Regions from separate parts of the Streptomyces shaanxiensis genome, predicted to be linked through region 2. Evidence: riboswitches for the same ligand, from Rfam matches in the RefSeq annotation. Region 2 holds a riboswitch; the other holds the start of a gene.
The links. A riboswitch is a leader RNA that binds a small molecule or an ion and turns the genes downstream of it on or off. The one in region 2 is predicted to bind cyclic di-AMP.

Region 1 (3,837 bases), on a different contig from region 2:
AGGTTCGGGGCGAAGCCGCCCTCGTCGCCGAGGCCGGTGGCCAGGCCCTTGCTCTTCAGGACCTTCTTGAGGGTGTGGTACACCTCGGTGCCCCAGCGCAGCGCCTCGGAGAAGGACTCCGCGCCGATCGGGGCGATCATGAACTCCTGGATGTCCACGTTGGAGTCGGCGTGCGAGCCGCCGTTCAGGATGTTCATCATCGGCACCGGCAGCAGGTGCGCGTTCGGGCCGCCCAGGTAGCGGAAGAGGGGGAGGTCGGAGGCCTCGGAGGCGGCGTGGGCCACGGCGAGGGAGACGCCGAGGATGGCGTTGGCGCCGAGGGAGCCCTTGTTGTCGGTGGCGTCCAGGTCGAACATGGCCTGGTCGATCAGGCGCTGCTCGGTGGCGTCGTAGCCGACGAGCTCCGGGCCGATCTGCTCGATGACGGCGAGGACGGCCTTCTCGACACCCTTGCCCAGGTAGCGGTTGGGGTCACCGTCGCGGAGCTCGATGGCCTCGAAGGCGCCCGTCGAGGCGCCGGACGGAACGGCGGCACGACCCGTGCTGCCGTCGTCGAGGCCAACCTCGACCTCGACCGTGGGGTTGCCTCGGGAGTCCAGGATTTCCCGGGCTACGACGACGTCGATGGACGGCACGAGCATCTCCTTCTTGGGATGTGACGCGGGTACGCAGACCGCGGTGGGTGCTGCGAGATGAGCCTAACCGGCTCCGGGCGATCGGCCAGCGGTCGACCGCTCCGTGAACAGAACCGAGAGCGAATTGTTTCCGAACGGAACAAAAACCCACGGTACACACCGATGCACAACCGCGGGGCGCAAAAGAAAACCCCGCCCCGGTGCGTACGGGGGAACACGCACCGGAGCGGGGAGCCCGTGGGGGACGGGGGTGACCCTCACGAGGTCTTCACTATGAGGTCCACGTATGTGAGGGCGCTGTGGTTCAGCTACCTGCCCGCTGTTACTTCAGGTGCAGCTGCTGACCCGGGTAGATCAGGTCGGCGTCCTCGACGATGTCCTTGTTCAGCTTGAACAGCTTCTCCCAGCCGCCCTTGACGTCGTGCTCGGCGGCGATGGTGCTGAGGGTGTCGCCCTTGGCGACCTTGTACTCGCCGTCACCCTTCTTGACCTTCTTGCCGGTCGGGGTGGTGACGGTCTTGGTCGACTTCTTGGCGGCCGGGCGCTCGGTGGAGCGGGAGGCCGACTGCTGCTCGCTGGAGCGGGTGGTGGTCTCGGTGCTCTGCGAGGAACCGCTCGACGAGGAGCCGGAGTAGGCGGCGCTCGACAGGCCGGTGCCGCAGTGCGGCCAGGCACCCTTGCCCTGGCCCGCGAGGACCTTCTCGGCTATCTGGATCTGCTGGTCCTTGCTGGCCTGGTCGGCGGTGGCGGCGAACTGCGTGCCGCCGTACGCGGCCCAGGTGGAGGCGGAGAACTGCAGACCGCCGTAGTAGCCGTTGCCGGTGTTGATCGACCAGTTGCCGCCCGACTCGCACTGGGCGACGGCGTCCCACTCGGAGGCGGTGGCGGCGGAGGCGCTGCCGGCGGCCATCAGCGGGGCGGCGACGGCGGCGGCACCGGTGACGCCGACGACGGCGATGGCGCGAGCGGCCTTGGACGGACGACGGTGCTTGCCCTTGCTGGAAAACAGCATGGAGAGATCCCCTCACCGACGCCTGCGAGGTGAGCTGTCGGGTTCGGGCCGGTTGAGTTGCCCGGCCGCGCACCGATGGTGTCCAGTGCGCGACTTCACCCCAAGCCGACTCCGGCCGTGCGGCCCCGAAGGGCCTCAACTGCCGGACCCGGCGCAAACCTTGGGTCCCCCGCTCCTGCCTACGGCGCTTGACGCGACGACTGTTCCCGTACGGCCGCTGGCAGGATTCGGCGTTGCGGCAGCCGGGGCTCGTGGTGACGAGCGGTCACGACCGTAGACACGCGATTCGCGGAATGACAAAGACGATCAGGGCTTCTGAGATCTATCTCTCAGCACTTCCAAAACGGACATTCAGGTGTGAAGCAGGACGTGAACTCCCGCTGCTTTTCGCCCTATTCGGCAGGGACTTCCAGGGTCTGACCGGGGAAGATGTGGTTCGCGTCAGCACCGATGTCCTGCTTGTTCGCCTGATACAGCGCACGCCACCCGCCGTCGAGGTCAAGAGAGTCGGCGATGGAGGCGAGAGTGTCGCCCGCGCGGACGGTGTACGAGGCGTGGCGACCGGGGGACTTGACGGCTCCGTCGGCGGTCTCGCTCTCGTCGGCGGTGGCACCGCGATGGCGCCCGGAGCCGGCCGCGGCGTCGACCGCGTCGGCGGCGCCGGTGTCGACGAGGCCCCAGGAGCCCACACCCTGCTCCGAGTTGTCCCGAATGTCGCCTTCGGGGGTCCCTGTCGGGGAACCGTCGGGCGACTGTGAGGCCTCTGTGTCGGATGACGTACCGGACTTGACGGAGCTGTCGGTCGTACCGGAAGAAGAGGGCGAAGAGGAGGAATCCTTGGACGATTCGGACGAATCATCGGCGGAGTCGCTCGACGAGCCGGGGGAATTCGAGGCGGTCGAGGAGTCGTCGGACGCCCCCTCGGACTGCGACGAACCCGACGAGTTGGATGATCCTGCCGATCCGGACGAGCCGGACAATCCAGCCGAATCAAGCAATCCGGAGGATCCCGACACGGCGGACGGGGAGTCCTCCTCGACGCCGGTGTCCAGGTCGACCGAACCGGACTCCTCGGTGAGCCCGCTGAGCAGTCCACAGGTGCGCCAGGCGCCTACGCCCTGGTCCGCGAGGATGTTCTGGGCCACGGCGATCTGCTGGGAGCGGCTCGCCAGGTCGGGGCTCGCGGCATAGTCGAGGCCGCCGTACTCGTCCCAGTCGTCCTGGGTCAGCTGCAGTCCGCCGTAGCGCCCGTTGCCTTCGTCGGCGCTCCAGGAGCCGCCGCTCTCGCACTCGGCCACCTTGTCCCAGACGTTACCTTCGGCGGCGCTCGCGCCCGAGGCGCCGAGCAGCGGGATGGCGATGGCGGAGCCGGTCACTCCGGCCGCGACGAGAAGAGCCGGAGCCTGACGGGGGCGTCGGTGGCGACCGTTCCCGGAGAGCATGCGGGGACCTTTCGCGAGACAGTGGTGACCGCGGCGCGTGAAACCTGGGCGCCGTCGTTGATCCGTGAACGTATAGGCAGACGATCACTTGTCACAAGTTAATGCCGCGCAGATCACGTGAAGATCACAGACTTGAGCGCGTGTCACGTTTGCGGCGGTGGACGTACTCACCCAACAGGGGTGAACTCCACCGGAAGCGTACGCAGTCCGCGCATGATGAGGCCGCCCCGCCAGCGCAACTCGGCCGGGTCGACGGCGAGTTCCAGATCCGGGAGTCGGGTGAGCAGTGTGGCGAGGGCGGTCTGGCCCTCCAGGCGGGCGAGTGGGGCGCCGAGGCAGTAGTGGATGCCGTGGCCGTAGCCGAGGTGCTGGTTGTCGCGGCGGCCGAGGTCGAGGACGTCGGGGTCGGCGAACCGCTCCGGGTCCCGGTCGGCGGCGGCCAGGACGACGAGGACGGGGTCGCCGGGTGCGATGTGCTGCCCGCCGATGGTGAGCGCCTCGGTGGCGAAACGCCAGGTGGCCAGCTCCACGGGGCCGTCGTAGCGCAGGAGTTCCTCGATGCCGGTTTCGAGGAGGGCGGTGTCGTGGGCGGCGAGGGAGGACTGGAGCCGGGCGCGCTGTTCGGGGTGGGTGAGCAGGGCGTAGGTGCCGTTGCCGATGAGGTTGACGGTCGTCTCGAAGCCGGCGAACAGCAGGATGAAGGCCATCGCGGCGGCCTCGTTCTCGGTGAGGTGCTCACCGTGGTCGG
Region 2 (3,837 bases):
ACGCGGTGCGGTTCGCCGTGGAGCGGCTGGAGAACCGGGAACTGGAGCCGCGCGAGGCCGTGTTGGACCCGAAGCTCGTCGTCCGGGGCACGAGCGGACCGGCCCCGAAGGAGCCGGCCTGAGAGCCTGGGCGCAGGCTCTGAGAGAGCGGTGAGGCGGGGCCGGCCGTGCCCCGTCGCGGTCACGGCCGGCCCCGCCCGTTCTGGGGGTTACCGCGTTCCCTTGGCGGCGAACTCGGCGACAGCGTCGACGTTGTCCTTGGTGATGAACGCGGGTCCGGTCAGCACCGGCGCGGTGCCGCCGCCGCTGAAGTTGCCGTTGGTCTTGTACAGCCACAGCGAGTCGACGGAGAGGTAGCCCTGGAGGTAGGGCTGCTGGTCGACGGCGAACTCGACCTTGCCGTCCTGGACGGCGGTGACGAGCTCCTTGTTGAGGTCGAAGGTGGCGATCTTGGCCTTGCTTCCGGCGTCGGACACCGACTGCACGGCGGTCAGGGCGAAGGGTGCGCCGAGGGTGACCACCTGGTCGATGGAGGAGTCCTGCTGGAGCTTGGCGGTGATCGTCGACTTCACGGACGGCATGTCGGTGCCGTTGACGTAGAGGGTGTCGGTGGTGCCCTTGAAGCCCTTCTTCAGACCGGCGCAGCGGGCCTCGAGGGCGACGTGGCCCTGTTCCTGGATGACGCACAGGGCGTGCTTGGCGCCGCTCTCGCCCAGCCGCTCGCCGAAGGCCTGGCCGGCGATGTTCTCGTCCTGCCCGAAGTACTGGAGCATGCCGAGGTCTTTCCAGTCGTCCAGGCCGGAGTTGAAGCCGACGACCGGGATGCCGGCGGCGGTGGCCTTGGCGACGACGGCCTTCATGGCGCTGGGCTTGGCCGCGGTCAGCGCGATGCCGTCGACTTTCTGGTCGATGGCGTTCTGCACCAGGTTGGCCTGGTTGCCGGCGCTGGGGTCGCTGGAGTAGACGAGCTTGATGTTGTCCTTGGCGGCGGCGGCCTCGGCGCCCTTGCGGATCAGGTCCCAGAAGGTGTCGCCGGGGGCGGCGTGAGTGATCATGGCCACGGTCATCCGGGGCGTGGTGGCCTTGCCCGCCGAGGCGTCCGCGGCGCCTTCCTCGGAGTCCTTGCCGCCGGAGCTGCTGGAGCAGCCCGCGGCGAACAGGACGCCGGCCACGGCGGTGGCGGTCAGAGCGGCGGCTCGGTGGTGTCTGCGCATGTCCCATGCACCTCGCTGTGCTGATCAGGGCGGGTTTTCAGGTGGGGGGAGGGTCACGGGTCACCGCCCGTCGGATACGGCTGGAGCGCGTTACTAGCGCGCTCTAGTGGCACGTACTATGCGGTCGCCCGGAGGCGGGTGTCAATGGGCTTGTCAGGACGTATCGACAAAGCCGAGGTGGAGGGGGCGTCGCGGTGGGCGTGGCGATCGGCGTCGAGGTCCGCTTCACCGGCGGGGAAACGCGAAGCCGCCCCGCCTCTCGGAGGCGGGGCGGCGGACGACCGACGCTTCGGGAAGGGTGCGCTCCGACCGGTCAGGCCGGGCGTATCACGCTGTGGATCGCCGACTCGCCGGCGTGGTCGATCGGCTCCTCGCGTATGACCCGTCCCGGACCGGGGGCGTGGATCATCATGCCGTTTCCGGAGTAGATGCCGACGTGGCCGACGTGGAAGAGGACCAGGTCGCCGGGCTCGGCATAGGTGAGGGCGATGCCCCGGCCCGCGGTCGCCTGTTCCTGCGGGGTGCGGGGGAGTGTGATGCCGGCGGCCCTCCAGGCGGCCTGGGCGAGGCCCCCGCCGTCGTACGCGTCCGGGCCTGTCGTCCCCCACACGCAGGGCTTGCCGATCTGGGCGCGGGCGAAGTCCAGTGCCCGCATGGCTCGGGTGTCCTGGGGGGCGGTGGTGGCGGTGGTGGCTGTGACGGTGGTGAGGGCGGTGCTCGTGTCGAAGGGCTGACTGGTGGCGTAGGTCTGGCCGGTGTCGAGGGACTGGCCGGTGGTGTAGGGCTGGCCGGTGCCGAGGGCCTGGCCAGTGGTGTAGGTCTGGCCGGTGTCCAGGACCTGACTCGCGGCGGTGCTCTGGTCGGTGGCGGCCGCGGAAGGGGCGTAGGCGGGCTGAACTGCCGTGCCGGACCAGGCTGTTGTGCCCGCCGGGACCGGGGTCAGGTCGGATGCGCCGAGGTCCTGCAGTGCCTGCCACTGTGTCTCGGCCGAGGGCTGGACCGGGGCCGGTGTGGCGCTCCAGGTGTCGGCGGCCGGGGCCTGGCCCAACGGGGCCTCGAGGGGCGTGAGTTCCATGCTCTGCCGCACCGTGTACGCGGACAGCAACTCGCGGGCGCGGTCGAGCTTGCGCTGGTTCTGCTCCTTGGTCGTCCGGAGGGGGGACCGCTGAGGGTCGGCCGTCGGGGCGGGCAGGGCAGGCGGTGCCTCGGGGGCGGGAGGCAGGGCGGCGATCGGGCCCGCGGTCAGCTCCGCCATGGGAGCCGTTCCAGTGGCCCCGGCTGCCGGGAGCTCGGCGACGGGTGCGGCGGGCAGCTCCAGGGCTGCGCGGCCGGACGGCTCCCGTCCCAGTTCGGTGAGGCCCTCCAGCGCGCGCTCCGCCGAGCGGGCGGGCCGTGTCCCGGTGGGACGGTCCGGCATTCTGTCCCTCGGCAACGCGGCCGGGACGGTCGGGCCAAGCTTCGAGCGGGCGACGTCGAACCACTGCCGGGCGACATTGTCGAGTGCGGGGTCGCTGCGCCTGCTCTCCTCGCTCCGGCCACTGCCGGCCTCGCCGACGGGCCTGCGTCCGGCGTCCGTGGGCCGGTCGGCGCGCTTGCGCGGTCCTGTCGCCGCGGCGCGCGTGGCGTTGAAGGTGCCGGTGTCGGACTCGGCCTGGTCGTACAGGGAGCTGACCCGTCGACTGACCTCCTCGCGGCTCGGGGCCTCGTCTCCTGCGGAGGGGGCGGCGTTGGCCGTCTGGGCGAGCAGGGCCACAGAGGTGAGAGCCGCCGACGCGAGTGCGGAATTGCGCATGCCGGGGAGGCTCAAAGCCCCCGGACGCGCGGTGCGTTCCGGCGCCATGGGCGACGTACTCCTTCCGTGATCCGCCTACCGAGTTAGCTGACGGGTTCGGGCGGTCGTTTCCGGAAGGTGTGCCCTACGGCCCTTGCCCCGAAGGGTAGTTGGGCCGATTCACCCCAAGTTTCGGTTGGGTCCCCGGCTCCAGCGGCCCCTGGGGACCTACCGGACTCGGCGGAGGCCGCACGTCCCGACGGGGTTCGCCGGAGGTCGTCGTGCTGCCTAGGCGTAACCTAGCCAACTTGTGTGACTCACGTGAAGGTTGACGTGTGAAATGTCCGATACGTTTTTGTGACCTTCGACGCTCGGGGCGGACCGGCGGCCGAATTCACTTCGCGGCGCGTTGGCTCCGCCACGCCGCGTAATGATCGAGGACCGTCTGCTCGATCGGGCGGTAGCTGATGCCGAGTTCGCTCACGCTCCGGCTGTTGTCCACCCGGAAGCGGATGCCGAGGTGCCCCCGGATGTAGTCCTGGGTGAGTCCGAAGGCCGGGCCCAGGACGCGCACCGGCCAGTGCGGGAGTGCGGAACGCGGTAGGCGGAGGTCGCGGGGGTGGCGGGTCCGGAGGATGCGGGCCATCTCGTGGAAGGACGTCATGGTCGGGGCGGCGAGGATGTAACGGCCCTTCGCGTCCGGGTTCTCCGCGGCGGCGATGTGCGCCTCGGCCACCTCGCGGACGTCCACCGTGGTGAAGCTGAAGTCCGGGGCACCGTAGAAGAAGTAGCCCTTGAACAGCTCCTCCAGCAGGAACAGACTGCCGGACTCCGAGGCGGGGGTGAGGGAAG

Region 1: it holds a riboswitch for cyclic di-AMP, as region 2 does, so the genes downstream of both, ABD932_RS33220 (transglycosylase family protein) here and ABD932_RS39800 (C40 family peptidase) in region 2, are expected to answer to the same signal.

The regions. Positions count from the first base shown of each region.
Region 1 covers NZ_BAAAZY010000022.1:78,168-82,004, forward strand. Annotated here, with positions in the region: gene eno (phosphopyruvate hydratase) at 1-635, opposite strand, end outside; gene ABD932_RS33220 (transglycosylase family protein) at 958-1,647, opposite strand; cyclic di-AMP (ydaO/yuaA leader) riboswitch at 1,652-1,844, opposite strand; gene ABD932_RS33225 (transglycosylase family protein) at 2,040-3,089, opposite strand; gene ABD932_RS33230 (cytochrome P450 family protein) at 3,257-3,837, opposite strand, start outside.
Region 2 covers NZ_BAAAZY010000028.1:353,984-357,820, reverse strand. Annotated here, with positions in the region: gene ABD932_RS39810 (LacI family DNA-binding transcriptional regulator) at 1-122, shown strand, start outside; gene ABD932_RS39805 (sugar ABC transporter substrate-binding protein) at 210-1,214, opposite strand; gene ABD932_RS39800 (C40 family peptidase) at 1,528-3,006, opposite strand; cyclic di-AMP (ydaO/yuaA leader) riboswitch at 3,063-3,238, opposite strand; gene ABD932_RS39795 (NAD-dependent epimerase/dehydratase family protein) at 3,380-3,837, opposite strand, start outside.